One region of the Nonomuraea sp. NPDC050691 genome, then DNA from elsewhere that is predicted to be linked to it. Evidence: predicted binding sites of a transcription regulator. Region 1 holds the regulator's gene; each other region holds the start of a gene.
The links. Region 1 encodes LexA, which represses DNA repair genes until DNA is damaged. Its sites were predicted from a motif close to TCGAACANNTGTTCGA; they were not measured.
Positions count from the first base shown of each region.

Region 2: a site for LexA is predicted at 3,290-3,305, ahead of AB0H81_RS40830 (DUF6504 family protein). Genes of this name have one in related genera too.
Region 3: a site for LexA is predicted at 1,845-1,860, ahead of AB0H81_RS31045 (SAV_6107 family HEPN domain-containing protein). Genes of this name have one in related genera too.

Region 1 covers NZ_JBFAIA010000117.1:10,767-20,659, forward strand. The annotation lists gene AB0H81_RS30950 (zinc-dependent alcohol dehydrogenase family protein) at 1-565, opposite strand, end outside; gene AB0H81_RS30955 (helix-turn-helix transcriptional regulator) at 749-1,624, shown strand; gene lexA (transcriptional repressor LexA) at 2,008-2,718, opposite strand; gene AB0H81_RS30965 (hypothetical protein) at 4,980-5,198, shown strand; gene nrdR (transcriptional regulator NrdR) at 5,833-6,288, shown strand; gene AB0H81_RS30975 (vitamin B12-dependent ribonucleotide reductase) at 6,285-9,149, shown strand; gene AB0H81_RS30980 (hypothetical protein) at 9,150-9,557, opposite strand; gene AB0H81_RS30985 (PPOX class F420-dependent oxidoreductase) at 9,573-9,893, opposite strand, start outside.
Region 2 covers NZ_JBFAIA010000230.1:465-10,108, reverse strand. The annotation lists partial or broken gene dnaE (DNA polymerase III subunit alpha) at 1-2,956, opposite strand, end outside; gene AB0H81_RS40830 (DUF6504 family protein) at 2,956-3,222, opposite strand; gene AB0H81_RS40825 (serine/threonine-protein kinase) at 3,421-5,115, shown strand; gene AB0H81_RS40820 (TetR/AcrR family transcriptional regulator) at 5,144-5,731, opposite strand; gene AB0H81_RS40815 (ATP-binding cassette domain-containing protein) at 5,871-6,077, shown strand; gene AB0H81_RS40810 (hypothetical protein) at 6,037-6,210, shown strand; gene AB0H81_RS40805 (virginiamycin B lyase) at 6,201-7,154, shown strand; gene AB0H81_RS40800 (quinone oxidoreductase) at 7,236-8,183, shown strand; gene AB0H81_RS40795 (low temperature requirement protein A) at 8,173-8,802, opposite strand; gene AB0H81_RS40790 (LysE family translocator) at 8,871-9,497, shown strand; gene AB0H81_RS40785 (helix-turn-helix domain-containing protein) at 9,519-9,644, opposite strand, start outside.
Region 3 covers NZ_JBFAIA010000118.1:1,884-11,776, forward strand. The annotation lists gene AB0H81_RS31030 (helix-turn-helix domain-containing protein) at 1-186, opposite strand, end outside; gene AB0H81_RS31035 (cytochrome P450) at 279-1,475, shown strand; gene AB0H81_RS31040 ((4Fe-4S)-binding protein) at 1,486-1,680, shown strand; gene AB0H81_RS31045 (SAV_6107 family HEPN domain-containing protein) at 2,123-2,569, shown strand; gene AB0H81_RS31050 (transcriptional regulator) at 3,459-3,953, opposite strand; gene AB0H81_RS31055 (universal stress protein) at 4,258-5,124, opposite strand; gene AB0H81_RS31060 (amino acid permease) at 5,124-6,545, opposite strand; gene arcC (carbamate kinase) at 6,563-7,498, opposite strand; gene AB0H81_RS31070 (arginine deiminase) at 7,521-8,765, opposite strand; gene pyrR (bifunctional pyr operon transcriptional regulator/uracil phosphoribosyltransferase PyrR) at 8,903-9,448, shown strand; gene AB0H81_RS31080 (aspartate carbamoyltransferase catalytic subunit) at 9,445-9,893, shown strand, end outside.

The DNA.
Region 1 (9,893 bases):
CGGCGCCGAGCTGCTTGGCGGCCAGCACCGCCAGCAGGCCGACCGCGCCGTCGCCGACGACCGCGACCGTCTTGCCGGGGCCGGCCTCGGCGGCCACCGCACCGAACCAGCCGGTGCCCAGGACGTCGGAGGCGGCCAGCAGGCTGGGGATCAGGTCGGGTTCAGGGGTGCCGGGGGTGGCCACCAGGGTGCCGTCGGCATAGGGGATCCGGGCGCGCTCGGACTGGGTGCCGACCAGGGACATGAACACCCGGTGGATGCACGAGGAGGGGTAGCCCGAGCGGCAGATCTCGCAGGTGCCGTCGGCGGCGACGAACGTGCCCACGACGAACTGGCCGGGCTTGACGGTCTTGACCTCGCTGCCGACCTGTTCGACCACGCCGACGTACTCGTGGCCCATCGGCTGGTCGTGGACCTCCTCGATGCCGCGGTAGGGCCACAGGTCCGACCCGCACACGCAGGTCGCCGTGACCCGGATGATCGCGTCGGTCGGTTCGATGATCTGCGGGTCGTCCAGGTCCTGCACCCGGACGTCGCCGGGAGCGTGCATCACCACACCACGCATGACCTTCACTCCTTCGGATTCTCTGTTCCCCACGGTCGCCCGCGGGCGTGCCCGGCTCGAAGCCTCTCGGTCCCCCGAGCCGCTACCCATCAAAAGCGCTGGTCAAGCGGCATGGAAGGCACTGGTGAAAGGTGTACTGACAGGGCACCCCTGCCAGAGGGAAGGCCGCCTAGCCTGGAGAAGGTGGACAACCGCAGCGAGATCCGTGAGTTCCTGACCTCCCGCCGCGCCAGGATCAGCCCGCAGCAGGCCGGGCTGCCCTCCTACGGCACCCGCCGGGTGCCGGGCCTGCGCCGTGCCGAGGTCGCCCAGCTGGCCGGGGTCAGCGTGGAGTACTACTCCCGCCTGGAACGCGGTGATCTGTCCGGGGTCTCGGACAGCGTTCTGGACGCCCTGGCTCGCGCGCTGCGGCTGAACGACGAAGAACGCACCCACCTGGAGGATCTGGCCCGCGCCGCCGGACCGGGCTCCCGGCGGCGGCGCCGCCCCGTCCCGCGCACCGTGCGGCCCAACGTTCAGCGGCTGCTGGACGCCATGACCGAAGCACCGGCGTTCATCATGAACGGCCGCGGCGACGTCCTGGCCACCAACATCCTCGGCCGTGCCCTGTACGCCCCCATGTTCGACGCCGCCCGCGGCGCCACCCCGAACCACGCCCGGTTCATCTTCCTCGACCCCCGCTCCCAGCAGTTCTGGGGCGACTGGGAACGCGCCGCCGACGACACCGTGGCCCTTCTGCACCACCAGGCCGGCCGCGCCCCGTACGACAAGACCCTCACCGACCTGGTCGGCGAGCTGTCCACCCGCAGCGAGGACTTCCGCACCCGCTGGGCCCGCCACGACGTCCGCCAGCACCACCAGGGCGCCAAGCCGTTCCACCACCCCGTGGTCGGCGACCTGCACCTCACCTACGAATCCCTGAACCTGTCGGCCGACGACCTCACCTTGGTGGCCTACGGCACGGAACCAGGCAGCGACTCCGAGGACAAACTCCGCCTCCTGGCCAGTTGGGCCGCCACCCAGAGGCCCGTGCCCGGCGCCGCAGCGCCGACGGCATGACGACCGTCAACCCCGCTCAAGGGAAGCCGCAGTCAAGGCCGGCGGAGTGTCGCATCACTGGCACACAAGCTTCGCGGTCAGCGGCGCACCTTCCCGCTGTCTCTTTCCGGCGTACCTGATCTGCCCCTGAAATGGCGTACTCAGTCCGCCCCTGGGACGGCGGCGCGGCCCCCTGGGAGGGCGCGGTACTCAGTGCAGCCCCTGGGATGGCGACGTACTCAGTACGGCCCCTGGGAGGGCGGTGTACTACTGGATCGGCCCCTCGAATGGCGCGAAATGGCGCGAATGAAGAGCCGGTGAGGAGGATGTCCGGCTCGCTCGTGAGGGTGGGCTGAGACGGCCCCCCGAGTGCGTGCCCGGGGAGCCGTCGGCATCGGAACGGGTCAGAGGCGGCGGAGCACCGCCACGACCTTGCCCAGGACGCTGGCCTCGTCGCCGGGGATCGGGTCGTAGTTGGGGTTGTGGGGAACCAGCCAGACGTGCCCGTCCTTGCGCTTGAAGGTCTTGACCGTGGCCTCGCCGTCGATCATGGCGGCCACGATGTCACCGCTCTCGGCGACGGGCTGCTGGCGGACGACCACCCAGTCGCCGTCGGCGATGGCTGCCTCGATCATGGAGTCACCGGCGACCTGGAGGAGGAACAGGGTGCCCTCGCCGACGAGCTGCTTGGGCAGCGCGAAGACGTCCTCGACGCTCTCCTCGGCGAGGATCGGGCCACCGGCGGCGATCCGGCCGACCAGCGGCACGTAGGCGGCCGTGGGCCTGCTCACGGTGGGCTCGACGGTGGAGGAGGCGTCGGGGTCGACCCAGAGCGCGGGCTCGCCGGGCAGGCGCACCTCCAGGGCGCGCGGCCGGTGCGGGTCGCGCCTCAGATAGCCCTTGCGCTGCAACGCCGTCAACTGGTGCGACACACTGGACGTGCTGGTGAGCTGCACGGCCTCGCCGATCTCACGCATGGACGGCGGATATCCGCGCTGTTGCACCGAGTCTCGGATCACCTCGAGAATCTTGCGCTGCCTGGGCGTCAGGCCCAGGGAGTCGCGCCGGCGCACCGCGAGGTCGGTGACCCCGTTTGCGTCATCTCGCTCGCTCATGCTCTCCTCCTCGCCCGGGGGCCTGCCGTTCCGGCCGGTCCTCCCGGTCCGTGGTCTCCATGTCGCACACAGCGACCGTATCGCTGTTGAAGATCATCTTCAAACAATTGTTCGAGTCGTCCTCGAAATTATCAGTGCCGTGGTGTACAACATCGTACGGGAGTTCGATCGACATCGTGTTCGATTTGCTGATCTTTATTGGGTCTTTTTCTCGGACCCCGGGACGGCGTGGGAGGTCAGTCGTGCACACCACTGCGGCTGCGGACATGACCAGCGACGACGCCGGGCGCCCGAGCGTGGCGGCGGGCCGTACAAACGCGATCAAGAACGTTGGTGGGGATGATGAAGGTGTCGCAGGCGTGGGCAAAGCGTTCAGTATTCGCGCTTGTACTGGTTTAGACGGCAATTCACCGTCTGAGCGGCATCTCGCCACCGGCCACATCTGGCGCGCCACCGCTCCCGAGGCGCATTGCGCGCGGGGGCGGTGCGCAGGGGCACAGGGCGCGCGGCCGGACCATGGAACGTTCGAGCCAGGAGTAGGCGCAGCGCGACCGGCCGCACTGAAGGTACGGGCGCCGAAGTTGCGTGCATCGAGGCCGCGCGGATCGAGGACGTACGGGATGTGGGGATCGAGTTCGTACGGGACGAGCGGATCGGGGGTGTGCCGGTCGCGGGCGTGCGGGGCGGGGGCGCGCGGATCTTTGGCGGAAACGGTCGCATCACGAGAGGCCGGGCCGCGGACGGCCGCCTTGAGAACGGTGGAGATGCAAACGCAGGTGCGGCAGACGACGGCGAGGCGAACGCCGGCGCGATGGGCGGCGGTGAGTCAAACGCTGGCGCATGGACGGTGAGACGGGTGTCAGCGCGTCGGACGGTGGTGAGGCGAGCGCCGGCGCAGTGGGCGGTGAGCATATGCCCGTGCGGTGGGTGGTGGTGAGGCCGGCTGTGTCCGCCCTTGGAGGAGCGGCCGGCGTGTGAGGAGGCGAGAAGCCGACGCGTCATGTCGGTGGATCGTCTGGTGTGGGGCGGATCGATCGAGCGTGCCACGCATGAAGGGCGGACCGGGGTGTCGCGCCGGTTGGGGCGATCGGGCCTGGCGTATGGCCGGGCGGTTCGCGGGTTTCACTTCGAGGGGTGGGGTTCGGATGCGGGAGGACGGCTCGCGTAGGGACAGGGTGTCGCCGGACACCGACGGGGTGTTGCCGGACGCCGAGGTGAGGGCGGCCCGCCGCCAGGCCGGTCGTGCCTCTGCCGCGGGAAGACCTCAACTGTGGCTCGTACCGCCGCCCAGACCGGAGGCCGACGACCTCGATCTTCCCGAGGGGCGTCCGGAGGGCAGCGGCGACCCGGCCCATAGGGGTGGGGCGGCGACAGGGGACGGATCGTCCAGGGGCGACCGATCGACGGTACGAGGCAGGCAGGCTGCGCAGGGTGAGGCGGCGAGGACTTCCCGGCCGGCCGGGACCGGTTCGGCGGTGAGCGGCGGGGACACCCGGGGGCGCGGCAGGGGGTCCCGGCCGAGTGCGCGACTGTCGGCCGTGCCTGGCGGCAGGGCGGCCGCTGCTTCGCCGGTGGCTCGTGTCGGCTCGATCGTGCAGGGCGGTCGCAGCGGATCCGCCGGACCCGGTCGAGGGGGCGGGGCAGTACAGGGCGCAGGGGCAGCGCAGCGGCCGGTGACGGTCGAGAGCCGAGAGGGGAAGGGGACCCGCCCGGTGCGTGAGCCGGTCCCGGGCGGAGCAGCTGTGCGCGGGCCGTTGCGGGTGCTGGAGGCTGTGCGGAGCCGTGGGGGTGAGCAGAGAAGCGCACAGGGCCGTGAGGCTGTGCGGGCGACTGCGCAGGGGCGTGGGTCTGCCCGGGGATTGGGGAAGAGCCCTATGGCTATGCCGGGGACTGCGCAGGGGCGAGGGTCCGCACGGGGGACTGCAGAGACCGGTGGGTCCGCCCGGGGGTTCGCACAGACCGATGGGGCTGCCCGGGGGGCCGCGCAGACCGGTGGGGCTGCGGGGAGGACGCAGGGCCGTGCGGGTGAGCGGGGGAGAAGGGATACGCGTAAGGCATCTGTTCGGGCGAAGGGCGGGCGGCTGGCATCCGTCCGGGCGGGGTCCTCGCGGCGGAGGGACGGGTGGACGGATCCGCTTGGGGCCGCGTCTGGCCGGACGGCCCCCGGGAGCGGAGCGTCCGCGCGGCGGGCGGCCTCGCGCGGGGCTTGTGGGCGGCGGGCTGCCCCGGTGCGGCTGACGCGCCGAGGGCGGGCAGCGATCATGATCTTGATGGCGGCGCTGTTGTCCCTGTGCGGTTTCTGGCTCGGCACCAGAACGGCCGCCCACGCGGCCACGGCTTCTCACAGTGCCACGGCTGCTCATGCGGTCATCACTTTCGATGCGGGCGTCAGCTTCTCGCGCGGTCACGGCTTCTCAGGCGGTCACGGCTCGCCGGCCGGCGCCGCCGTCCTCTCGCGCGCTCACGGCTTGTCGCCATGACATGGCTTTCCGCGATACCACGGCTTCTCGCGCGGTCATGGCTTCTCGGGCAGTTACGGCTCCGTGGCGGGTGGAGCACAGGCGAGGGTCCGCCGTGGAGCGGTTCGCCACGGACGTCGACTCACTCCGCCTGGCTGCCCGCGTCCGGTGGTGCCGGATGCGGTCCTCCCGCTCGGTGGCCGACACTCCACCTGCGCCCGGTAGGCCCGGCTGACGTCGGTCCTGGCTGTGCTCGGCTCAGGTGAGGGCGTACGCGGAGTGAGGGCCTGCGTGGCCCCTGGCATACCTGAAATGCGGGCGTAGTTCTTGAGCTGCGTGAAAGGTGTTTTTTCCGTGTACGGGGCAGTCCTGTGGGGCGTACGTGGCCGGAAAGGGGCGACACGCCGTGCGGGCGGGAACATGCTGCGCTGATCAGCGGCTTCCTTGAGACGGGTGTGGCTCAACTTGCGTTCATGGTCGCGCGCTTCTACGGTTGGACCACAACATCTAGTACTTACACCGATGTAGTTCACCACACCTTGTGTTTTCGTGACCGCACCATGGCATGCCGTGGTGCGGGCGCGAGCGTTCCCTGGTCAAGCCGGGCAGGGGGCGAGGCCGGGGTGGGGTGACCGCGGGTCAGGAGGCGAAACGCGTGCATTGTCCGTTCTGTCGCCATCCTGACACCAGGGTCATCGACAGCCGTTCGACGGACGACGGTGGCGCGATCCGGCGCCGCCGTACATGTCCGGAATGCGGGCGCCGGTTCACCACCCAGGAGACCGTACTCCTCATGGTGAGCAAGCGCAGCGGCGTGACCGAGCCGTTCTCCCGGGACAAGGTGGTCGCGGGCGTGCGCCGGGCCTGCCAGGGCAGGCCGGTCAGCGAGGACTCCCTGGCCCAGCTCGGGCAGCGGGTCGAAGAGGCCATCCGGGCGAGGGGCGCGGCGGAGATCCCCTCCAACGAGGTCGGCCTGGCGATCCTCGGCCCGTTGCGGGAGCTGGACGAGGTGGCCTACCTGCGGTTCGCATCGGTATATCGCGGTTTCGAGACCTTGGCGGACTTCGAGGCCGAGATCGAACAGTTGAAGGCGGAGAAGGGGGAGTCATGACGGAGACGGCAAGCGGTTCAGTCGCGCGCGGAGGCAAGCGTCCCCGCAAGGGCCTGAAGATGAAGCGGATCTTCACCAAGCCGGGCGTGCATCCGTACGACGAGATCGCGTGGGAGCGCCGCGACGTCGTCATGACCAACTGGCGTGACGGCTCGATCAACTTCGAGCAGCGGGGCGTCGAGTTCCCCGAGTCCTGGTCGGTCAACGCGGCCAACATCGTGACCACCAAGTACTTCCGCGGCGCCGTCGGCACGCCGCAGCGCGAGTGGAGCCTGAAGCAGCTCGTGGACCGCGTCGTGGGCGTCTACACGCGCACCGCGGTCGAGCACGGCTACTTCGCCGCCGACGAGGACGCGGAGATCTTCGACCATGAGCTGAAGTACGCCCTGGTCCACCAGATCTTCGCCTTCAACTCGCCGGTCTGGTTCAACGTGGGCACCAAGTCGCCGCAGCAGGTGAGCGCCTGTTTCATCCTCTCGGTGGACGACCAGATGGAGTCGATCCTCGAGTGGTACAAGGAAGAGGGTGTGATCTTCAAGGGCGGTTCCGGCTCGGGCGTCAACCTGTCGCGCATCCGCTCCTCCAAGGAGCTGCTGTCGAGCGGCGGCACGGCCAGCGGCCCGGTGTCGTTCATGCGCGGCGCCGACGCCAGCGCGGGCACCATCAAGTCGGGCGGTGCGACGCGGCGCGCCGCCAAGATGGTCGTCCTCGACGTCGACCACCCCGACATCGAGGAGTTCATCGAGACCAAGGCGCGCGAGGAGGACAAGATCCGCGCGCTGCGCGACGCCGGGTTCGACATGGACCTCGGCGGCAAGGACATCGTCTCGGTCCAGTACCAGAACGCCAACAACTCCGTCCGCGTCTCCGACGAGTTCATGCGCGCGGTGGAGAAGGGCGGCGAGTTCGGCCTGCGCGCCCGCCTCACCGGTGAGGTGATCGAGACGGTCGACGCCCGCGACCTGTTCCGCAAGATGGCCAAGGCGGCCTGGGAGTGCGCCGACCCCGGCGTCCAGTACGACGACACGATCAACGACTGGCACACCACGCCCGAGACCGGCCGCATCACCGCGAGCAACCCGTGCAGCGAGTACGTCCACCTGGACAACTCCTCCTGCAACCTGGCCAGCATCAACCTGCTGAAGTTCCTGAAGGACGACAACTCCTTCGACGTGGCGAACTTCGTCAAGCTCACCGAGCTGATCATCACCGCGATGGACGTGTCGATCACGTTCGCCGACTTCCCGACCGAGAAGATCGGCGAGACGACGCGCGCGTACCGCCAGCTCGGCATCGGCTACGCCAACCTGGGCGCGCTGCTCATGGCCACCGGCCACGCCTACGACTCCGACGGCGGCCGTGCCGTCGCCGGCGCGATCACCTCGCTGATGACCGGCACGTCGTACCGGCGCAGCGCCGAGCTCGCCGGCGCCGTCGGCCCGTACGACGGCTACGCCCGCAACGCCGAGCCGCACAAGCGGGTCATGCGCAAGCACGCCGCCGCCAACGACAACCTGCGCACGATCGGCTCCATGGACGCCAAGATCCACGCCGAGGCGTCGCGCCAGTGGTCGGAGTGCCTCAAGCTCGGCGAGAAGCACGGCTACCGCAACGCCCAGGCGTCGCTGCTCGCCCCGACCGGCACCATCGGCCTGATGATGGACTGCGACACCACCGGCATCGAGCCGGACCTCGCGCTGGTCAAGTTCAAGAAGCTGGTCGGCGGCGGCTCCATGCAGATCGTGAACCAGACGATCCCGCGCGCCCTCAAGCAGCTCGGCTACCCGCAGGAGCAGATCGAGGCCATCGTCGAGTACATCGCCGAGCACAGCCACGTCGTCGACGCGCCGGGGCTGCGCCAGGAGCACTACGAGGTGTTCGACTGCGCGATGGGCGAGCGGGCGATCGCGCCGATGGGGCACGTGCGCATGATGGCCGCGACCCAGCCGTTCCTGTCGGGCGCCATCTCCAAGACCGTCAACCTGCCCGAGTCGGCCACGATCGACGACATCGAGCAGGTCTACCTGGAGGGCTGGAAGCTCGGCCTGAAGGCCCTGGCCGTCTACCGCGACAACTGCAAGGTCGGCCAGCCGCTGTCGGCGGGCAACGGCAGCAAGAAGGACGAGGCCAAGGCCGCGGCCGACGTGGTCCCGGCCGAGCCCGAGATCAAGGTCATCGAGGTCAACCGCCCGACGCGCCGGCGGATGCCCAACCAGCGCCCGAGCACGACGACCCGCTTCACGGTGGGCGGGGCCAAGGGCTACATGACCGCCTCCTCCTACCCGGACGACGGGCTGGGCGAGGTCTTCCTCAAGATGTCCAAGCAGGGCTCGACACTGGCCGGCGTCATGGACGCCTTCTCGGTGGCGATCTCGATCGGCCTGCAGTACGGGGTTCCGCTCGAGACGTACATGAGCAAGTTCGTCAACATGCGCTTCGAGCCGGCCGGCATGACCGACGACCCGGACATCCGCATGGCGACCTCGGTGATGGACTACATCTTCCGCCGCCTCGCCCTCGACCACCTGCCGTACGACGAGCGGGCGGCGCTGGGCATCTTCTCGGCGGCCGAGCGCGCGGCGCAGCAGCGCGGCGAGGACCCGGCGGCGCTGCAGGAGACGGTCGACCGGGAGGCGCTCGCCCAGTCGGCGCCCATCGAGGCCAAGCCCGAGGACAAGGCGGGAGCCGGGGAGGCGCAGGAGTCCTTGGCCGAGCTGCTGAAGCCGTCGGCCAAGGCGCTGGAGAGCCACCAGCGCTTCACGGCTGACGCGCCGCTCTGCATGACCTGCGGCACCAAGATGCGCCCGGCGGGCAGCTGCTACGTCTGCGAGGGCTGCGGCTCGACCAGCGGCTGCAGCTGATCAAGCAGCGTGCCGAGGGGGTCCGGACGTCGTTCCGGGCCCCCTCAGCCCGGCCGAGGGAAACCCGCCCGGGCCGCCCGTCGTAGAGGGCGAGCGGCCGGGCGTGAGCCGGGTGGAGCGGCCGTCGTGCTCAAGGACGGGCTCGCCGGACAGGGCGAGCACGACCCGGTGGAGCTCGCGCGAGCCCTGGCGGATCTGGCCGGGCGTCCGGTGGACGCTGTGCGGGGTGGTGGTGCGCACCCGGCCGACGCCGACGGAGCCGAGCGTCCCGGCGTCGATCTCGCCGCGCAGCGGCGCGTCCGGGGCGATGCGGCAGTCCAGCGGGCCGAGGGTGTCGCACACGATGCTCCGCCAGGCGGCGTGCCGCTGTCCCGGCGGCACGTGCTCGGCGCGGATCAGGACACCCATCGCGTCACCCCCGCGTCACATGGTGACGGGCAGGGTGGTCCCGTACAACCGCGACGCCCTGAGCCGGATCACCATGCGCCGGTCGGCGACCATCTGGCGCAGGAACGCCTCCTCCTGCGCCGGGCCGGAGACGCCGCCGGCCATGGCGAGCAGCTCGCGCCCGACCTCGTCGCCCGGCTCGGCGCTGACCGGCGACAGCTCGGCCACGCCCTCGGCGACCGCGAAGGACCAGAAGTCGTCGCTGGTCACGTACAGGGAGCCGCGGGGGTCGCGCTGGAGCTGGCGGACCTTGAGCCGGTCCGCGACCGTCGAGATCCGCGCCACGCGCCGGTCGGG
Region 2 (9,644 bases), on a different contig from region 1:
GGGCGACGAGGTCGCGGCGGGTCAGGCGGCCGGGCCGCCAGCGCCCGCCCGGCCCGCCCGGGCTCAGGCCGTGCAGCGCGTCCATCCCGCCCACCTGCACGATCCGCTCCATGATCGGCCGCGACGGCCGGGCGCGGTCCCAGAAGTCCGCGAGCGACGTGTACGGCTGGCCCGCGACCATGCGGTCCACCTCCGCCTCGCTCACCCCCTTGACCGCCGAGAACGGCACCCGCAGCGCGTACCCCTTGCCCAGTTCCTCGGCCTTGAAGGGGACGCGCCGGGGCTTCTCCGCGGGGGCGTCCCCGTCCAGGGCGCCGGCCGGGACCTGGAGCCGCAGCGGCGGGCGCGGCCCGAGGCGCTCCACCCGCCAGTCGCGGCCCGACCTGTTCACGTCGAGCGGCAGGATGGCGACCCCGCACTGCCGGGCCTCGTCGATGATGACCCGCTGCGGGTACATGCCGGGCTCGTGCGTGAGCACCCCCGCGAAGAACGCCGCCGCGTGGTGCCGCTTGAGCCAGGCCGACTGGTACGTGGGCAGCGCGAACGCCGCCGCGTGCGCCTTGCAGAACCCGAACCCGCCGAACGCGTCGAGCACCTTCCAGGCCCGCTCCACGGTCGCGTCGTCGAACCCGTTCGCCCTGGCCATCGGCATGAACGTCTTGCGGACCAGCTCCCGCCCCTCGGGCGTGCCCAGCGAGCGCCGCAGCATCTCGGCGAACGACAGGTCGCGGCCGGTCATCGCCGCGATGACCTTGAGCACCTGCTCGTGGAAGACCACGACGCCGTGCGTCTCCTTCAACGGCTCGCGCAGCCGCTCGTGCGGGTAGTACGCCGCCCGCCACCCGTGCCTGGCCTCCAGGTACGGGGTGACCATGTCGGAGTTCACCGGCCCCGGCCGGAACAGCGAGATGTCCACGATCAGGTCGTGCATCGCGCGCGGCTCCAGCTTGGCGACCAGCTCGCGCTGGCCGGGCGACTCGATCTGGAAGCAGCCCAGGGTGCGGGCGGCGCAGATCATGTCGTAGGTGTCCTGGTCGTCGTGCGGCACGTACCGCACCTCCGCGTCCCGGGGCTCCCGCTCCTCCGCGGGGGCGCTCTGCTCGTCCAGCCGGACCGTGACGCCGTCAACGCGCTCGATCTCGCCCAGCGCGTACGCCATCGCCGACTGCATGCGCACGCCCAGAACGTCCAGCTTGAGCAGCCCCGCCTCCTCCACGTCCTCCTTGTCGAACTGCGACATCGGGAACCCCAGCAGGCTGCGCTCCACCGGCGTGCGGTCACGCAGCCCGGCGTTGCCGATCAGCACCCCGCACGGGTGGAGCGCGATGTGCCGGGGCAGCCCGTCGAGCTTCTCGGCCAGCTTGAACACCCGGTCCAGCCCCGCCTCCCCCAGCCTGCTGTCGCGCAGCTCGGGCAGGTCGCTCAGCGACGCGGTGATCTGCTTGGCCCGGATGTGCGGGAACGCCTTGGCGATCGCGTCGATCTCGTACGGGGGCAGCCCCATCGCGCCCGCCACGTCGCGGATCGCGCTGCGGGCCCGGTAGGTCTCCATCATGGACACGCAGGCCACGCGCGCCTCGCCGTACCTGTCGAAGATGGCCTTGTAGCAGTCGAGCCGGCGCGCGGACTCCACGTCGACGTCGATGTCGGGCAGCCCGACGCGGCCCTCCGACAGGAAGCGCTCCATGAGCAGGCCGTGGTGCAGGGGGTTCACCTCGCCGATGCCGATGAGGTAGTTGACCAGGCTGCCCGCGCCGGAGCCGCGGATGGCGCACCGGACGCCCATGCCCCGGATCATGTCGGTGATGTCGGACACGGCGATGAAGTAGCCGGACAGGCGCTTGCGCTCGATGATGGCCATCTCCTCCCGCAGCCGCTCCCCCGCCTCGCGCGAGCGGGCCAGGCCGCGCGCGGCCATCCCGTCCTCCACCCGGCGGCGCAGCAGCGGCACCGGGTCGGCGCCGATCTCGGGCAGGTGCAGGGCGGGCGGGTCGCCGCGCAGCGCGAGCAGCTCGCCCGGGTCCATCACGCACTCCTCCGCGACCCTCCGGGTGGCGCGCAGCAGGGCGGCGACCCGGCGCGTGTCGGAGCCGCAGATCTTGGCGGCCACCCGGGCCATGTCCTTGGAGCCCTTGAGGTAGGCGTGGGAGGTGGTGCGTTCCAGATGGCGCGGGTGCAGGGGGACGAGCTGGCGGGCCGCGTCGAGCACGTCGCCCACCTGGTGGTCGTCCGGGTCGAGGTACCTGACGGCGTTGGTGAGCACGGCGGGCACGCCGGCGGACTCGGCCAGGGCGAGCATGTGGACGGCGGTGATGGCGTCGCGGAAGCCGTACTGGTCGACCAGCTCGACCACCACCCCGGGCACCATGGAGCGCCACAGGGCGAGCAGCGCCCGGGCCCGGTCGTCGCGGCGCGCGGCCATCGCCCGCCCCACGTCGGACCGCGGGCCGAGCAGCACCACCAGCCCGTCGTCGGGGGTGTCGCCGGGGCCGGCCCACGCGGCCACCATCTCGCGGGTCACGCGGGGCTCGCCGCGCTCGCCCGCGTAGTGGGCGTCGGTGACCAGCCGGACGAGGCGGGACCAGCCGCCCGAACGGGCCAGCACGGTGATCCGGTCCTCGGCGTCGGCCCCGGTGCGGGGGCGATGCCGTTCACGGGCCGGGCGTCCCGGGGGTTCGAGGCCGTCCAGCGCGCCGCCCCATGCGTCGTCGAGTGTGTCGCCGAGGGCGCCGCCGGGTTCGGCGAGGGCGAGGCTGACGCCGAAGACCGGTCCGATCCCCGCGTCCGCGCACGCCTGGGCGTGCTTGACCGCGCCGTACAGACCGTCGCGGTCGGTCAGGGCGAGGATGTCCATGCCGTCGTCGGCGGCCCGCCGCGCCAGCTCGCGCGGGAACGCGGTGCCGTACCGCATCGAGTAGGCGGAGGCCACGTTGAGGTGCGGGAACGGCGCGGCCATCAGTCCCACGCCCTCATGAGCAGCCAGCCGCCGCTGGCGGTGTCGAACCTCAGCTCGTACGAGCCGGCCTCGCGCCCCGGACTGGCCTCGACCCGCCAGAACTGGCGCTCACCGGGATCGCCCTCCCGGACCTTCCACCACTCGCGCGCCACCACCCAGTGGTCGAGGACGCCGCGCACGAGGTAGAGCCGGTCGCGCCAGACGAACTGGCTGGGCTCGCCGTCGCGAGTCCACACCTCGATCGGATCGCCATAGAGTCTGCTCAAGACGCCTCTCCCCGCGGCTTTGTCGACTGTGTCCAGCCACCCGGGGGAAGGCGGGTGTTCTTACATATCGAACATATGTTCTTTGCGGCGCGGAGCGCAAGTCACTCACGCGTGCTCGGCCGGTGCGGGACAGCCGGCCGGCCTTGGGAGCCGTGTCGGCCCACCCGGACGAGGCCGATATCGGTAAGCTAACCCGCCGTGAGCGGTGAAACCTCCCACATCGGGCGCTACAGGTTGCTGAGCGTGCTGGGCAGGGGCGGGATGGGCACGGTGCACCTCGCCGAGGACACCGCGGGTCAGCGCGTCGCCATCAAGGTGATCAACCCTGAGTTCAGCCAGCACGACCAGTTCCGCATGCGCTTCCGCAGGGAGGCGGACGCCGCCAGGCGGGTGCGCAGGTTCTGCACCGCCGCAGTGCTGGAGGCGGACCTCGACGGCCAGCTCCTCTACGTCGTCACCGAGTACGTGCCCGGCCCCAACCTGGAGCAGGCCGTCGAGCAGTCCGGGCCGCTGCGCGGGTCCAGCCTCGACGCGCTGGCGGTGAGCGTGGCCACCGCCCTCACCGCCATCCACGGGGCCGGGGTGGTCCACCGCGACCTCAAGCCGTCCAACGTGCTGCTGTCGCCCGTCGGCCCCCGGGTGATCGACTTCGGCATCGCGCGGGCGCTCGACACGCTCGGCGGGGTCACGGGCACCGGCGAGATCGTCGGCACGCCGCGCTACATGGCGCCCGAGGTGCTGCGAGGCGACCCGGTGTCGGCGGCGTGCGACGTGTTCTCGTGGGGCTGCCTCGTGGCGTACGCCGCCAGCGGCAGGGCCCCGTTCGGCGGCGAGACGCTGCCGGCGATCGTCTACCAGGTGCTCAACACCGAGCCCGACCTGAGCCAGGTGGATCCGGGGCTGCGCGAGCTGGTCGCCGCGGCCCTGCGCAAGGACCCGGCGGCCCGGCCGACGGCGCAGCAGCTCCTCGACCACCTGGTGGGGCGCTCGGCGGCGCCGGAGCAGGCGGCGCGGACGGTGCAGCTGAGCTGGCAGCAGCCGGGGACGACGCCGTTCACCCAGCCGGGCGCCCCCGGTGTTCCCTACGGCGGCTCCGGAACCACGTACTCCGGGGCTCCCTACGGCGGCGGGCCTTCGGGCGGGCGCAGGACGGCGAGGTGGCGGCTGGTGGCCGGGATCGCCGCCGGCGCGGTCGCGCTCGCCGGTGCGGGCCTCACGGGATGGGCGCTGCTCTCGTCCGGCAGTCCACCCGAGGGCCCGGTGCTGCTCCAGGAGGACTTCACCCAGACCTCCGGCGGCTGGGGCGGCACCTACGACTCCGACGAGACCGCGTCCTACGGCTACCGGACCGACGGCACGTTCGGGATCGACGTGGAGGACACCTACGAGGAGCGCCGGATCAAGGCGCCCACGTCGTACCTCATCGCCTCGCCCACGGGCGCGCCGCTGCCGTCCAGCACGCCGACGCCGATGATGCCCATGAGCGTGGTCGTCGGCGTCACCGCCCAGGTCAGGCAGGTCGTGGGTGGCGGCGAGTACGGGGTGTACTGCCGCTCGGCCGACGACTCGACGTCGTACGAGTTCGGCCTGGACACGAAGGGGCAGGCCCGCATCCGGCGCGTCCTGGACGGCTCGGGCGGCACGCTGACGCAGCCCGTCAAGGTCGGCGGCCTGCCGGGCAAGGCTGCCCGGATCGAGGCGTCGTGCGAGCAGCGTGGGAGCGGGGTCCGGCTGACGATGTGGGTCAACGGCGAGCAGGTCCAGCAGGTGGACGACCCGAGCGGGCTCGGCAACGGGTACGTGGGGCTGTTCGCCCGCACGCCCAAGGGGGACGACTCGGTGCTGAGGATGTCGTTCGACGACTTCGAACTCCGCGGCCAGATGCAGACCTGACCCCGTTCCGGTTCGCCGACGGCTCCTGTCACAGGACTCCGGCGCGGGCGGCGGCCAGGGCGGCGTCGGCGGCCCGGTCGGCGTCTCGCCGGCTCACCGACTCGTGGGCGACGAACAGCCGGTAGTAGACGGGCGCCACCGCGACGCGGATCACCTCGCGGGCGTCGACCGTGACGGGCAGTTCGCCGCGCTCCACGCCCCGCCGTACGACCTGGGCCGACTGGTCGTGGCGGGCCTCGAAGAACGCGTGCAGCGCCCGCGCGGCCTCGGGGCTCTGCATGGCCGCCGCCACGAACGCCGACGAGACGGGCCCCAGCTCCGGATCCTCGAACCCGCTGCGCACCAGCTCCACGACCCCGCGCAGGTCACCTTCGACCGTGCCCGTGTCGGGGATCGGCCACGGCTCGCCGGCGGCCAGCTCCAGCGCGTCGGCGATGAGCCCTTCGACATTGCCCCATCGCCGGTAGACGGTCGTCTTGTGGACGCCGGACCGCTCCGCCACGTTCTCCACGGTCAGGCCGCGGAACCCGTGCTCGGCCAGCTCCGCGAGCGTGGCCTTCCGCACCGCGTCACGGACCCGCGCGCTCCGGCCACCGGGCCGTTTGGTCACTTCCAAAGACAACTCCTGTTGCTTTAAGCCCTCGCCTCTGCCACACTAAAGCTACACCCGTTGCGATTGGAGCTCCATCCTGACCATCCTGCTTCGAGAGATCACCAAGTCCTACGGCCACCGCAGGATCCCGTCCGGCGTGTCCATGTCCGTCCGGCCGGGCGAGCGCCTGGGCATCGTGGGCGAGAACGGCTCGGGCGAGTCCACGCTGCTGCGGGCGGGCGGAGACGCTCGACCTCAGGGTGGGCGCGCTGTCCGCCGGCCAGCAGCGCGGGCCGGCGCCGGCCCGGCTGGTCGCCGAGGAGCACGAGGTGCCGCTGCTGGACGAACCGACCAACCACCTGTCCCCTGAACTGGCCGAGGAACTCGAACAGGCACTCGGCCACTTCACGGGCAGCCTCGTGGTGGTCACGCACGACCGCGCCCTGCGGGAACGATTCCGGGGGACGCGGCTGGAAGTCTCAGGAGGACACGTATGTCACTGACCATGATCCCGCAGGGCGCCCCGTACGGCGTCGCGACCGGCCCCGACGGGGCGCTGTGGTTCACGCTGGTCCATCAGGGCATGGTGGGCAGGCTCGTACCCGGCGAGGAACCGGTCGTCCACCGCCTCGACCCGGCCGACGGCGGACCGACCGTGATCACGCCGGGCCCCGACGGGGCGATGTGGTTCACCGAGTTCCAGGGCGGCCGGGTCGGGCGCGTCACGGAGACGGGCGAGGTGACGTCCTTCGAGGTCGGCGCGCCGTACGGCATCGCGGCCGGACCGGACGGGGCGATGTGGTTCACCCAGTTGCAGGCCGACCGCGTCGGGCGGATCGCCGGCGACGGTACGGTGACCGAGTTCGAGGTGCCGGTGAAGGGCGGCATGCCCTCGGCGATCGCCGCTGGGCCGGACGACGCCCTGTGGTTCACGCTCAACCAGGGCGACGCCATCTGCCGGGTGGCGCTCGACGGGGAGATGACGGTCCACCGGCTGCCCACGTCCGGAGCCGCGCCCGTGGGCATCACGGCCGGGCCGGACGGGGCGCTGTGGTTCGTGGAGATCGGCGCCGGGCAGATCGGGCGCATCACCGTGGCGGGTGAGGTCACGGAGTTCCCGCTGCCCGACAGCGCCTGCCGTCCGCACGCCATCGTCTCGGGGCCGGACGGGGCTCTGTGGTTCACCGAGTGGGCCGCGGACCGCCTCGGCCGCATCACTCCGGAGGGCAAGGTGGACGAGTACGCCCTGCCGCCCCTCCCCCTGCCGGCCTCGCCGTCCTCATCTACCGCCTCGTCGTCCGCGTCGGTGGGGGCGGGCGGGCAGGGGGATACGGGGGCGGACGTCCGTACCGTTCGCGCCGAGCCGCATGGCCTGACGATCGGGCCTGACGGCGCCATCTGGGTGGCCCTCGAAGCGGGCGCCCTTGCCCGGGTCGAGATCCCGTGACCCGCCGGGAAGATCGCGAGGTCAGGGCCGCGGGCGACTCCCGGTGGAATCGAACGCCGGATTCCGAGGTTGTCTAGGGGCATGCGTGCCATAGTCATCTCCGCCAACGGCGGGCCAGAGGTTCTCGAATACGTCGAACGTCCCGACCCCGAGCCGGGCGAGGGCGAGGTGGTGGTGGACGTCGCGGCGAGCGGGGTCAACTACATCGACGTCTACCACCGCTCGGGCGCGTACCCGCTGGAGCTGCCCCGCACGATCGGCTCCGAGGGCGCGGGCGTCGTGTCCGCCGTCGGCGCGGGCGTGCGCGACGTCGCCGTGGGCGACACCGTGGCGTGGGCGAGCGTGCTCGGCAGCTACGCCGAGAAGGCCGTGGTGCCGGCCGGCCGGGTGGTGCCGGTGCCCGAGGGCGTGAGCGCCGAGCTGGCCGCCGCCGTGATGCTCCAGGGCATGACGGCCCACTACCTCACCCACTCGACGTACGCGGTGCGCGAGGGCGACGACGTGCTCGTGCACGCCGCGGCCGGCGGCATGGGGCAGCTCCTCACGCAGCTCGCCAAGCTCAGGGGCGCCAACGTGTACGGCACCGTGTCCACGCCCGAGAAGGAGAAGCTGGCCCGCGAGGCGGGGGCCGACGAGGTGCTGCGCTACGACGACTTCGCCGAGGCGCTGAGCGGCCGGATGCACGTGGTGTACGACGGGGTGGGCGCCACGACGTTCGACGGCGGGCTGAAGGCGCTGCGCCCCCGCGGGCTCATGGCCCTGTACGGCGCGGCCAGCGGACCGGTCCCGCCCCTGGACCCGCAGGTCCTGTCGCAGAACGGCTCCCTGTTCTTGACCCGTCCCACCCTGGTCCACCACATCGCGGAGCGGGAGGAGCTGCTCCAGCGCGCCTCCGACCTGTTCGAATGGATCCGCACGGGACGGCTGCGCGTCAACGTCTCCGCGCGCTACCCGCTGGCGGAGGCGGCGCGGGCCCACGAGGACCTGACGTCCCGCCGCACCACGGGCAAGCTGCTGCTCATCCCGTAACGGTCAGGCCGGTGAGGCCGCCTCCGCGGCGCCGCCGCGGGGGCGGTAGGCCACGCGCCACAGGGCGAAGAGGAGCAGCGGTCGCGGTGATGCCCGCCGTCATCGCGAAGTGCGCGGGCAGCGCGATGTACGGCTTGAGCCCGCGTTCGCCGGCGCCCGGGACGGCGGTCCGGACCCGGCGCTTGGTGCGTCCCACGGCCGGCCTGCGCCGCTCCCGCTGCTCCAGGCGCTCGGCCTGCTTCCGCATCTCGTCGACGAACCGCTCCGGCCTGCGGCTCTGCAGCACCGAGAAGGCCACGTCCAGCACGACGCCGAGCCCCCACATGACGTAACGGCCCGGCGGCTCCAGCCAGGTCGATACGAACCACGGCGCCAGCCCGGCCCCGAGCTGGGCCGCCGGCCAGGCCGTCATGACCGTGCCCGCGGCCTGCAGGGACTTGGAGACGCTGATGCGGCAGGCGATGTAGGCGGCGATGAACCAGCCGTCGTGCGTGCCGACGCCGGCGATCTCGTGCGCGACGTCGGGCGCCGCGGCCGCCATGACGGCGATGCCGAACATGCCGATCAGCATGCTGCGTGTGTGCGTCTGCTCCGCGCGGACGTTGGCGTAGAGCGTCAGCGACGTCCAAATGCTCCGCGGGGAGGGTGATCCGCTCCGTTCGAGATGCTTCGGTAGGGTTCGACACCATGGACATCGGTGCCTCCGTCGCGTCGTTCGCCGTGGTCGTCGCCCTGCTCACGGTGACGCCGGGGCTCGACACGGCGCTCATCCTGCGGACCTCTGTGGTGGCCGGGCGCCGCCCGGCCTGGGGCGTCGTGCTGGGCGTCCAGCTCGGCACGCTCCTCTGGGGCGGGCTCACCGCGGCCGGGCTGTCCGCGCTGCTCGCGGCCTCCCAGCTCGCGTACGACGTGCTGCGCTGGGCCGGCGCCGCGTACCTGGTGTGGATGGGGGTGCGCATGCTGCTCACCAGGGGCGCCGAGCAGGCGGCGCCCGAGAAGGAGGGGCGGCAGGAGACCCGCTTCCGCACCGGGTTCCGGCGCGGGCTGGTCACGAACCTGCTCAACCCCAAGGTGGGCGCCTTCTACGTGGCGATGCTGCCGCAGTTCATCCCCGATGACGCCCCGCACGCCGTCATGGGCCTGCTGCTGGCCGGCGTGCACGTGGCCGAGGGCCTGGCGTGGAGCACCGTGCTCATCGGGTTGGCGACGCTGATGAGCGGAGTGCTGCGCACGGCCCGGGTCAGGCGGGTGCTCGACCGGGTCACGGGCGTGGTCATCGTGGGCTTCGGTCTGCGCCTGGCGATCGACAGGTGAGACAGGCGACGGGCGGCCCGTTCAGGCCCACGGCCACTCCAGCAGACGCGCCCCCAGGACGGCCGTCTCCAGGGTGAAGCGCTGCGTGGGGTCGTCCGGGGAGAAGCCCGTGAGGCGGCGCACCCGTTCGAGGCGGTAGGTGACGGC
Region 3 (9,893 bases), on a different contig from region 1:
GTCGTGGAGGAGCACGTCCTCCTTGCTCGCGAAGTAGCTGAAGAACGTGCGGGTGGACACGTCCGCCTCCGCCGCGATCTCCGCGAGCGTGGTCTCCTCGTAGCCCTTCTCGGCGAACAGCCGGAGCGCGGCTTCGACCAGCGCCTGGTGCGTGCGCTGCTTCTTGCGCTCCCGGATTCCCGCCATGGCGGAACTGTACTGCACGCATTTTAGTTTTTCATCCATTGAAAGTTTGCATTCGTTGATGTTTTGTGGGAGGTGACCCGGAAGGAGACCAGATGTCAGAGCTGATCATGACCACAGAGCGCGAACGCCCCTTCGACCCGCCGGAGCGGATCGCGGAACTCGGCGGGGAGGCGCCGCTCCACCGGCTGACCTTCGCCGACGGGCACGAGGGCTGGCTGGTCACCGGTTACGCCGCAGCCCGCGCCATCCTCGCCGACCCGCGCTTCAGCAACCGGCCCGAGTACGCGCACCCCACCATCCCCGCCCGTGCCGAGGTCGCCGAGAAGCTGCGCGGCAAGGAGTTCGCGGTGCCGGGGTTCTTCCTGCGCATGGACGCGCCCGAGCACACGCGCTACCGCAAGCTGCTCACCGGCCAGTTCACCGTCCGCCGGATGAAGCAGCTCGAACCCCGCGTCGAGGAGATCACGCTGGCCCGCCTCGACGCCATGGAGGCCGCCGGCAGGCCCGCCGACCTGGTCGAGCAGTTCGCGCTGCCCATCCCGTCGCTGGTGATCTGCGAGCTGCTCGGCGTACCGTACGAGGACAGAGAGCGTTTCCAGCACGACTCGAAGGCGCTGCTCGCGCTGGAGAGCGGCGCCGACGAGGTCATCGACGCCATGAGGAGCATGACCGGCTACCTGTACGACCTCATCCAGCGCAGGCGCGCCGAACCGCGGGACGACCTCATCAGCGGCCTCGTCCAGGGCGGCGACCTGGCCGACGACGAGCTGACCGGCGTCGCGTTCCTGCTGCTCGTCGCGGGGCACGAGACGACCGCGAACATGCTCGGCCTCGGCACGTACGCGCTGCTGCGCAACCCGGACCAGCTCGCCGCCATGCGCGACGACCCGTCCGTCGTCGACAACGGCGTCGAGGAACTGCTGCGCTACCTCACGATCATCCACATCGGCCCGATCCGCGCCGCGCTGGAGGACGTCGAGGTGGAGGGCACCGTGATCCGGAAGGGGCAGTCGGTCGCCTTCAGCCTGCCCGTGGTCAACCGCGACCCCGCCCGCTTCCCGGGCGGCGACTCCCTCGACATCACGCGGCCCGCCGGCGGCCACCTGACGTTCGGCCACGGCATCCACCAGTGCCTCGGGCAGCAGCTCGCCCGGATCGAGATGCGCATCGGCTACCCGGCGCTGCTGCGCCGCTTCCCGGGTCTGCGCCTGGCCGTGCCCCCGGAGGAGGTGCCGATGCGCACGGACATGAGCATCTACGGGGTGCACCGTCTCCCCGTCACATGGTAGGGAGATCACCATGGAGATCAAGGCTGACACGACCGTGTGCATCGGGGCGGGCATGTGCGCGCTCACGGTGCCGCAGGTCTTCGACCAGAGCGACGAGGACGGGACGGTGGTCCTGCTGGAGACGTCGCCGCCGGCGGAACTGGAGGACGCGGTCAGGCGCGCGGTGACGCTGTGCCCGTCGGGCGCCCTGTCGATCGCCGAGTGACGCGACGCACAGCCCGGAGGGAAGACCGAGTACCGCGACACACCGCTCGAAGGGGGACCGAGTGCGGCGGCGCGCCGCGGAAGGAGCCTGAACCGAGGGGGGACGGACGGCTTTCGCCATGCCGATCGAACCTGTGTTCTGAAACGGGTTGACACCGAGCGTGATCGAAATTATGTTCGACGTAGTGACGTGAGGCTCGCGGCTCACGTCGAAGGACCTGGTCGCGGGCCACGCTTCCCCCAAGCGAGACCCGCGATCAGGCTCCACGGGCGAAGGGCGCGTCCTCGTCGTCGGCGGAGACGAGCAGGGCGTGTCCTGGCCGGACGGGGAGAGGGGAAGCTCCACGTCCGGCCGGCCCGGCGGAATTGTCGGTGGCGCCTGCGATTCTGGCTTCACCGGCGGTGACGCCGGCCGCCCGCCACGACCCCAAGGAGGCGTGCACATGGCACCACGGTCTAGAGACCCGCAGGGTCCCCGGCTGTCGCAAGCCGTTCGGGCGCACCTGACGGATTCACGTTCCTGCCTGGCGGAGGCGTCAGTCGCGCGCACCCCGGCATCCCGATATGTCTCGGCCCACCTGGCGGCGCTACGCGCGGCCGCCGCGATCCTGGCTGCCCGGCCCCGGCCGATGGAGGGCCGCAGGCGCCGCCTGCGCAGCGCATGGGAGCTGCTCCCGGAGGTGGAGCCCGAGCTCGCCGAGTGGGCCGCCTACTTCGCGGTGAGCGCCGCCAAGCGCGCCGCCGCCGAGGCCGGCATGGTCCGCGGGGTCTCCGCGGCCGACGCCGACGAGCTGCTGTCCGAGGCCGAGACCTTTGTGACGCGAGTGGAGGAGATGCTGGGGGTCCCTACCCAACCCCAGTTGCCCGTCGAGGTCCCTTTGGCCGGGTGAGCCGCCGCCGCGCCCAGCCACCCCAGGGCCCCGCCCTGTTCTGACGCGGCGCGCCGCTCCCGAGCCGTCTGCGCCGGCCCTGCCGGCCCTTTCCCCGCCGGGTGCTGGTCTTCGCCGGCCTCCCCGGAGGCTTCTCCACGCCCGCCCCCGGCCCCGGCCCCGGCCCCGGAAGAGCCTTCCGCGCCCGTTTCCTCAGCCTCAAGGGCCTTGCCACGCCACTCTCGACCCGGGCGGCCTTCCGCGCCCGTTTCTCAGCCCCAGTGGATTTACCGCGCCCGCTCTCAGCCCGGGGGGCAGTACCACGCCCGCCTTCCTCCTGGGGCCCCACCACGTCCGCTCTCGGCCCGGGTGGCCCTTCCGCGCCTGTTTCTCGGCCACGGGGGCTTGCCACGCCCGCCTTCGCAGCGGACGCCCCACGCCGGCACCCCAAGCCCTGTGCCGGCCCCAAGGCATCCCCCGAGCCCGCCCCTGCGCGGCCCCACCGCTTTCGGGCGGCCACATCCGGCACCTTCGCTGCCCCGAGCGTCTTCGCGCAGTGCCCGGCGCTTCACCGGTGCTACGTGGCCTTCGAAGCTCCGCCGGCGTCCCGCGACCGCGCCGCACGTGGCTTCGCCGACGGCGCATCCCACTGGCGCTTCCTCGGCACCAAGCGCGTGCCCACGACGGTCCTTCAGCGGCGTGCTCGCGATAATCCTTCAGCGCATGCCCACGATGGTCCTTCAGTGGGGCCCCGGGAAACAGGCAGACGCCACCGCAGGGGCTCGCGTACAGGCCCCGGACATGCCTGAGGGGCGCGCAGTGCGGTGCGCGCCCCTCGGGTGAGAACGATTCGCCCCCGGCGAAGGGACCGGGACGGGAGCCGGTGGGGCAGGGCCCCGGTCCGGGCGGGTCAGAACGACTCGACCGCCCTGCGGGCCTCCGCGTCCAGGACGCCCCAGCTGATGAGCTCCTCTGTCAGCTCGCTGGGCGACTTGTCATAGATCACGGCCAGGGAGCGCAGGTCCTCCTGGCGAATCGACAGCACCTTGCCGTTGTAGTCGCCACGCTGGCTCTGGATGGTGGCGGCGTAGCGGGCGAGCGCCCCGGCCTTCTCCTTCGGCAGCGTGGCAAGCCGCTCCAGGTCGATCACAAGCTTCGGCGTCGGCCCGAGCGGGCTGGGCGCGGCGCCGCCCGGCAGGAGCTCGGAAACGGGCACCCCGTAGAAGTCGGCAAGCTCGGCAAGCTTCTGCACCGTGACCGCGCGGTCGCCGCGCTCGTACGAGCCCACGACCACGGCTTTCCACCTGCCACGCGACTTCTCCTCGACCCCGTGCAGGGACAGGCCCTGCTGGGTGCGGATGGCGCGCAGTCGTGCACCCAGCGACTTTGCGTACTCAGACGGCATCGTGTGGCCCCCCGGCTCTCGTAATGTATCGCTATCAGTAGATTGTGCTCCCCCGCGGTGAACGCCGAAGCCACCGGGGGTCTGGTGCCGAACTCGGCACCATCGGTAGCCAAGGCCCTGGGTTTACCCCAAAAACGCCGCGCGGTGTGGTTACGCACAGTGACGGTAAAGGGGAGGACGCCCAAGGTCAAGCTGATTGGAAAAAAGATGCCGAATCCGATCCGGGAGGCTACGCCACATTAGTCCCACTTGTCCCGGCAATAACGGTACTTCGTCACCGTTTGTCGAGTACGACTTTTCCGATTCAGGGCTGCCGAGTGAGGATCATCACAGGACACGTGGCGGCCTTGACGATCTTGACGGAGGTGTCCCCGAGGAAGACGCGCCGCAGCGGCCCGCCCGCGCTGGACGCGCACAGGAGGATCTCCCCGGCCCGCCACGACGTCGTGACGAGCGCCTGGGCCACGTTCCGCCCCTCCAGCACCTCCACCTCCACCTCGAGCCGCCGCCGGTGCCCCCGCGCCGCCACCTTGAGGTCGGCCGCGGTCTGGTCGCGCAGCCGCTCCAGCATCCGCTCCTCGATCTCGACCTTCCGGCCGCTGCTGACGACCAGCGTGACCAGGCGCAGCGGAACCTGCAGCGCGCCCGCCGCCTTGGCGGCCGAGGCGACCGCCGCGTCGGCGCACGGGCCGCGCCGGTAGGCGACCGTGATGCGCTCGAAGACGCCCGGCGGGTCGTCGGCGTAGCCGCGCGGGGCCAGCAGCACCGGCACCGGCGAGGAGTGCAGGAGCTGGTCGGCGGTGCTGCCGATGCCGATGCGGCCCCTGGCGCCGCCCGGCGCCGAGCCGATCACGATGACGTCCGCCCCGCGCCTGCGCGCGAGCTCCACCAGGCCGCGCCCGCTGCCCCTGTGCGTGTGGCTCACGTACTCGGCGTCGTCGCCCGCGATCTGCGTGGCCTGGGAGAGCGTGATCCGGGCCTGCTCCTTGAGGTAGGCGCGCCAGGCGGCCTCCTCCGCGCGTGCCGGGCCGGGCGTGCTCCAGCCCGGCGGCTGGACGGCGGCCACCGTGAGACGCCCACCCGCCTGCTTGGCCAGCAGCGCCGCCAGCACGAGCCCGTCGCGGCCCCTCGGCTCGGGGATGGCTCCGGTCAGGATGTCGTCGAACCGCATCAGACCACCTCCGCGTTCAACCGCGACTTGCGGAAGCCGTACAGGAAGTACCCGGCCAGGCCCACCAGCATCCACAGGCCGAAGGCCAGCCAGGTGACGCCCGCGAGCCCGGCCATCACGAGGGCGCAGAAGATCGCGCCCAGGACCGGGGTGAGCGGGAAGAACGGCGTGCGGAAGCTGCGGGGCAGCTCGGGGCTGCGATAGCGCAGGACGAGGACGCCGATGTTCACGATGAGGAACGCGAACAGCGTGCCGATGCTGGTGGCCTCGGCGAGCTGGCCGAGCGGCACGAAGCCGGCCAGCACCGAGATGAACGCCGCGACGATGAGCGTGTTGGCGACCGGGACCTGGTGGCGCGGGTTGACCTTCTGGAACACGCGGGGGATGAGCCCGTCGCGGGACATGGCGAACAGGATGCGGGTCTGGCCGTAGATGACGGTCAGCACGACGCTGGCGATGGCGATGACCGCGCCGAACGACACGATGAGCCCGGCCCAGGTGGAGCCGGTCGCGAGGTCGGCGATCTGCGCGAGGCTGGCCTCGGTGCTCTCCGGGTCGAACTGCGTCCACGGCATGGCGCCCACCGCCGCGGTCGCGACGAGCACGTACAGGATCGTCACGATGGCCAGCGACAGGATGATGGCCAGCGGCAGGTCGCGTTTGGGGTTCCTGGCCTCCTCGCCGGCGGTGGAGGCGGCGTCGAAACCGATGTAGGAGAAGAACACCTGCGAGGCGGCGGCCGTGATGCCGGCGACGCCGAGCGGGGCGAACGGCGTGAAGTTCTTCGCCTGGAACGCCGTGAACGCCACCGCGCAGAAGAACACCAACACGACGATCTTGATGAGCACGAAGACGGCGTTGGCCGTGGCGCTCTCGGAGGCCCCGTACAGCAGCACCCAGGTGGCCAGCACGACGATGAGGATGGCGGCCAGGTTGATCACGCCGCCGTCCTGGCCGGGGGAGGCGATGATCGCGGTGGGCAGCGTCCACCCGAACAGGCTGTGCAGGAACGAGTTGAGGTACTGGCCCCAGCCGACCGCCACGGCCGCCACCGAGACGGCGTACTCCAGCATGAGGCACCATCCGCACACCCAGGCCACCAGCTCGCCCAGCGTGGCGTACGCGTACGAGTACGACGAGCCGGACACCGGGATGGTCCCGGCCAGCTCGGCGTACGACAGGGCGGAGAACAAGGCGGTGATGGCGGCGAGCACGAACGACAGCACCACCGCGGGCCCGGCCTTGGGCACGGCCTGGCCGAGGATGACGAAGATGCCCGTGCCGAGCGTCGCGCCGACGCTGAAGAGCGTCAGCTGCCACAGGGACATGGTGCGGCGCAGCTCGCCGCCCTCGCCCCGGCCGCCCTCCGCGACGATCTGCGCGGTCGGCTTGGTGCGGAGAAGCCGTTGGGCCAGTGTCACCGGAACCTCCTACGGACCTAGAGCGTGCTCGTCAGCGGCCAGCGGGCGTTGGGCGTGACGATGGTGCCCGCGGAGCCCTCCAGGATCTGCTCCGCCTGGTCGAGCCGGCCGATCGCGGCCATGTCGCCGGTCGTCTCGACGAACCTGCACGCCGCCTCGACCTTCGGCCCCATCGAGCCGGCCGGGAAGTCGAGGGCGCGCAACTCGTGCGGGGTGGTGTGTCCGATCTCGCTCTGCCCGGGGGTGCCGAAGCCGCGCATCACGCGCGGCACGTCGGTGAGGATGAGGAGCGCGTCGCATTCGAGGGCCTCGGCCAGCATCGAGGCGGTCGCGTCCTTGTCGATGACGGCCTCGACGCCGGACAGCCGGCCGTGCTCGTCGCGGATGACGGGCACGCCGCCGCCCCCGGCGCAGATCACGATGACCCGCTCGCCCAGCATCCGGCGGATGAGCCGGGTCTCCACCACCCGCTGCGGCGCGGGGGAGGGGACGACCCGGCGCCAGTAGTCGCCGTCCTGCTTGACGGTCCAGCCGTACTCCTCGGCCAGCTTCCCGGCCTCGTCGCGGTCGTAGACCGGGCCGACGAACTTGCCGGGGTCGTCGAAGGCCGGGTCGACCGCCGAGACGAGCGTCTGCGTGACCATGGCGAGGACCTGCCGGCCGGGCAGCGCGTTCTGCAGGGCCTGGAGCATCCAGTAGCCGATCATGCCCTGGGTCTGCGCGCCGAGCGCGTCGAACGGGTACGGCCTGGTCAGGTGGTGGTCGTTGGCGCTCTCAAGGGCGAGCAGGCCGACCTGCGGGCCGTTCCCGTGCGTGATGACCAGCTCGTGCCGCTCGGCCAGCCCGGCCAGCGTCCGCACGGCGATGGCCACGTTCGCGACCTGCGTGTGGGCGTCCGGCTTCTGCTGCCGCTGCAGCACCGCGTTGCCGCCCAGCGCCACGATGACCCGCATCCCGTCCCTCCCCGTCCCCCGGTCAGATGCCGTCGCGTTCGAGGGGACAGCTCATGCAGCGCGGCCCGCCGCGGCCCCGGCCCAGCTCGCTGCCCCGGATGGTGACGACCTCGATGCCGTTGTCGCGCAGGAAGTTGTTCGTCGTGGTGTTGCGCTCGTAGGCGACGACCACGCCGGGCTCGATGGCCAGCGCGTTGCAGCCGTCGTCCCACTGCTCCCGCTCGGCGGCGTACACGTCCTGGGTGGGCGTGAGCACCTTGATGTCGTCGAGGCCGAGCGCCCGGCCGATGGCCCGGTGCATGTCCTCCGGCGGATGGTCGGTGACCTTCAGCTCCTTCTCGGTGTCGCCCGGCTCGATCGTGTACGACGGCAGCATGCCGAGCCCGGCGTACTTGGTGAACACCCCCGCGTCCACCATGGTCATGACCGTGTCGAGGTGCATGAAGGCCCGGGCCTTCGGCATGTTCAGCGCGACGATCCTGGTCACGGAGCCGGCCTGGAACAGCCGCTGGGCGAACATCTCGACGGCCTGCGGGCGGGTGCGCTCGCTCATGCCGACGAGCACGGCGCCGCGGCCGATGACGAGCACGTCGCCGCCCTCCAGCGTGGCCGGCGCGACCGAGTGGCCGGGCAGCCACACGTGGAAGCCGCCCTTCTGCGGCGTGCCGAAGCCGTCGGCGAACGTCGGGTGGTACTGGTAGACCGCCTCCATGTTCACGGTCTCGCGCATGCGGGCCTTCTTGCGCATCGCGTTGATCGAGACCCCGTCGTACACCCAGCACGAGGTGTCGCGCGTGAACAGGTGGTTGGGCAGCGGCGGCAGGACGAAGCCGTCCTCCGGCAGCGAGTGGTAGGCGACCGACTTGGGGTCGCAGCCCAGCTCCGCGAGCTCTCTCTTGGTGATCCCGCCCGTCAGGTACGTCTGCAGCGTGGCCGAGTCCATCGCGTCGAGCGTGTTGCGCACGTCGTCCACCGCGAGCGGGCCCATGAAGCGCTCGTCCACGATCGCGTCCAGGATGTGCTTGCGCGCCTCGGGGATCTCGACCGTCTCGCGCAGCAGGTCGGCCAATATGTGCACCTCGACGCCGTGACGGCGGAGCGCGTCCTGGAACTCCTCGTGCTCCTCCATCGCCCGCTGCACCCACAGGACGTCGTCGAACAGGAAATCGTCCTTGTTGGTGGGCGTCAGCCGCTTGAGCGCCAGGTCGGGCTTGTGCAGCAGTACCTGGCGGAGCCGGCCCACCTCCGAATCGACATGGAACGTCATTGTCTGTCTCTTCCCCGGGGAGCGCGGTGTCACGCGGACGGGGCCTCCCTGTTGTGGCTGGTGACGCCTGGTAATGTGAGTGCGGCCAACACCCTTTAAGACCCGTCCCGTGAGGCGGGAAAGGTGGTGAATTCCCCATGTCCGAATCCAGGGCCGTCCTCGAGGGCCCGGACATCCATCGGGCGCTGACCCGCATCGCGCACGAGATCCTCGAGCGCACGAAGGGCGCCGGCGAAGTCGTCCTCCTCGGCATCCCGACCCGCGGCGCCACCCTGGCGCGCCGGCTCGGCGACCGCATCGAGCAGTTCGAAGGGGTCAAGATCCCCGTGGGCTCGATCGACATCACGATGTACCGCGACGACCTCCGGCTCAGGCCCGCCCGGCCGCTCGGCCGCACCGAGTTGCCGCCCGACGGCATCGACGGCAAGACCGTCGTGCTGGTCGACGACGTCCTCTACTCCGGCCGCACGGTGCGCGCCGCGCTCGACGCGCTCAACGACCTCGGCCGGCCGACCTCCGTGCAGCTCGCCACGCTGGTCGACCGGGGCCACCGGGAGCTGCCGATCCGCGCCGACTACGTCGGTAAGAACCTGCCGACCGCGAAGAGCGAGAAGGTCAAGGTCTACCTGGAGGAGACCGACGGGCGCGAGGCCGTCCTGCTCATCAAGGAGGGCGCCAAGTGAACCGCCACCTCATCTCCGCCGGCGACCTCACCAAGGACGACGCGCTGCTCATCCTCGACACCGCCGAGGAGCTGGCGAGGGTCTCGGAACGTTCCATCAAGAAGCTGCCCACGCTGCGCGGACGCACCGTGGTCAACCTGTTCTTCGAGGACTCCACCCGCACGCGCATCTCGTTCGAGGCCGCGGCCAAGCGCCTGTCGGCCGACGTGATCAACTTCTCGGCCAAGGGGTCGAGCGTCTCCAAGGGCGAGTCGCTCAAGGACACCGCGCTCACCCTGGAGGCCATGGGCGCCGACGCGGTCGTCATCCGGCACGGCGCCTCCGGCGCGCCGCACCGCCTGGCCACCTGGGTGCGCGGCAGCGTCGTCAACGCCGGCGACGGCACCCACGAGCACCCCACGCAGGCGCTGCTCGACGCGTTCTCGATGCGCCGCCGCCTCGGCGG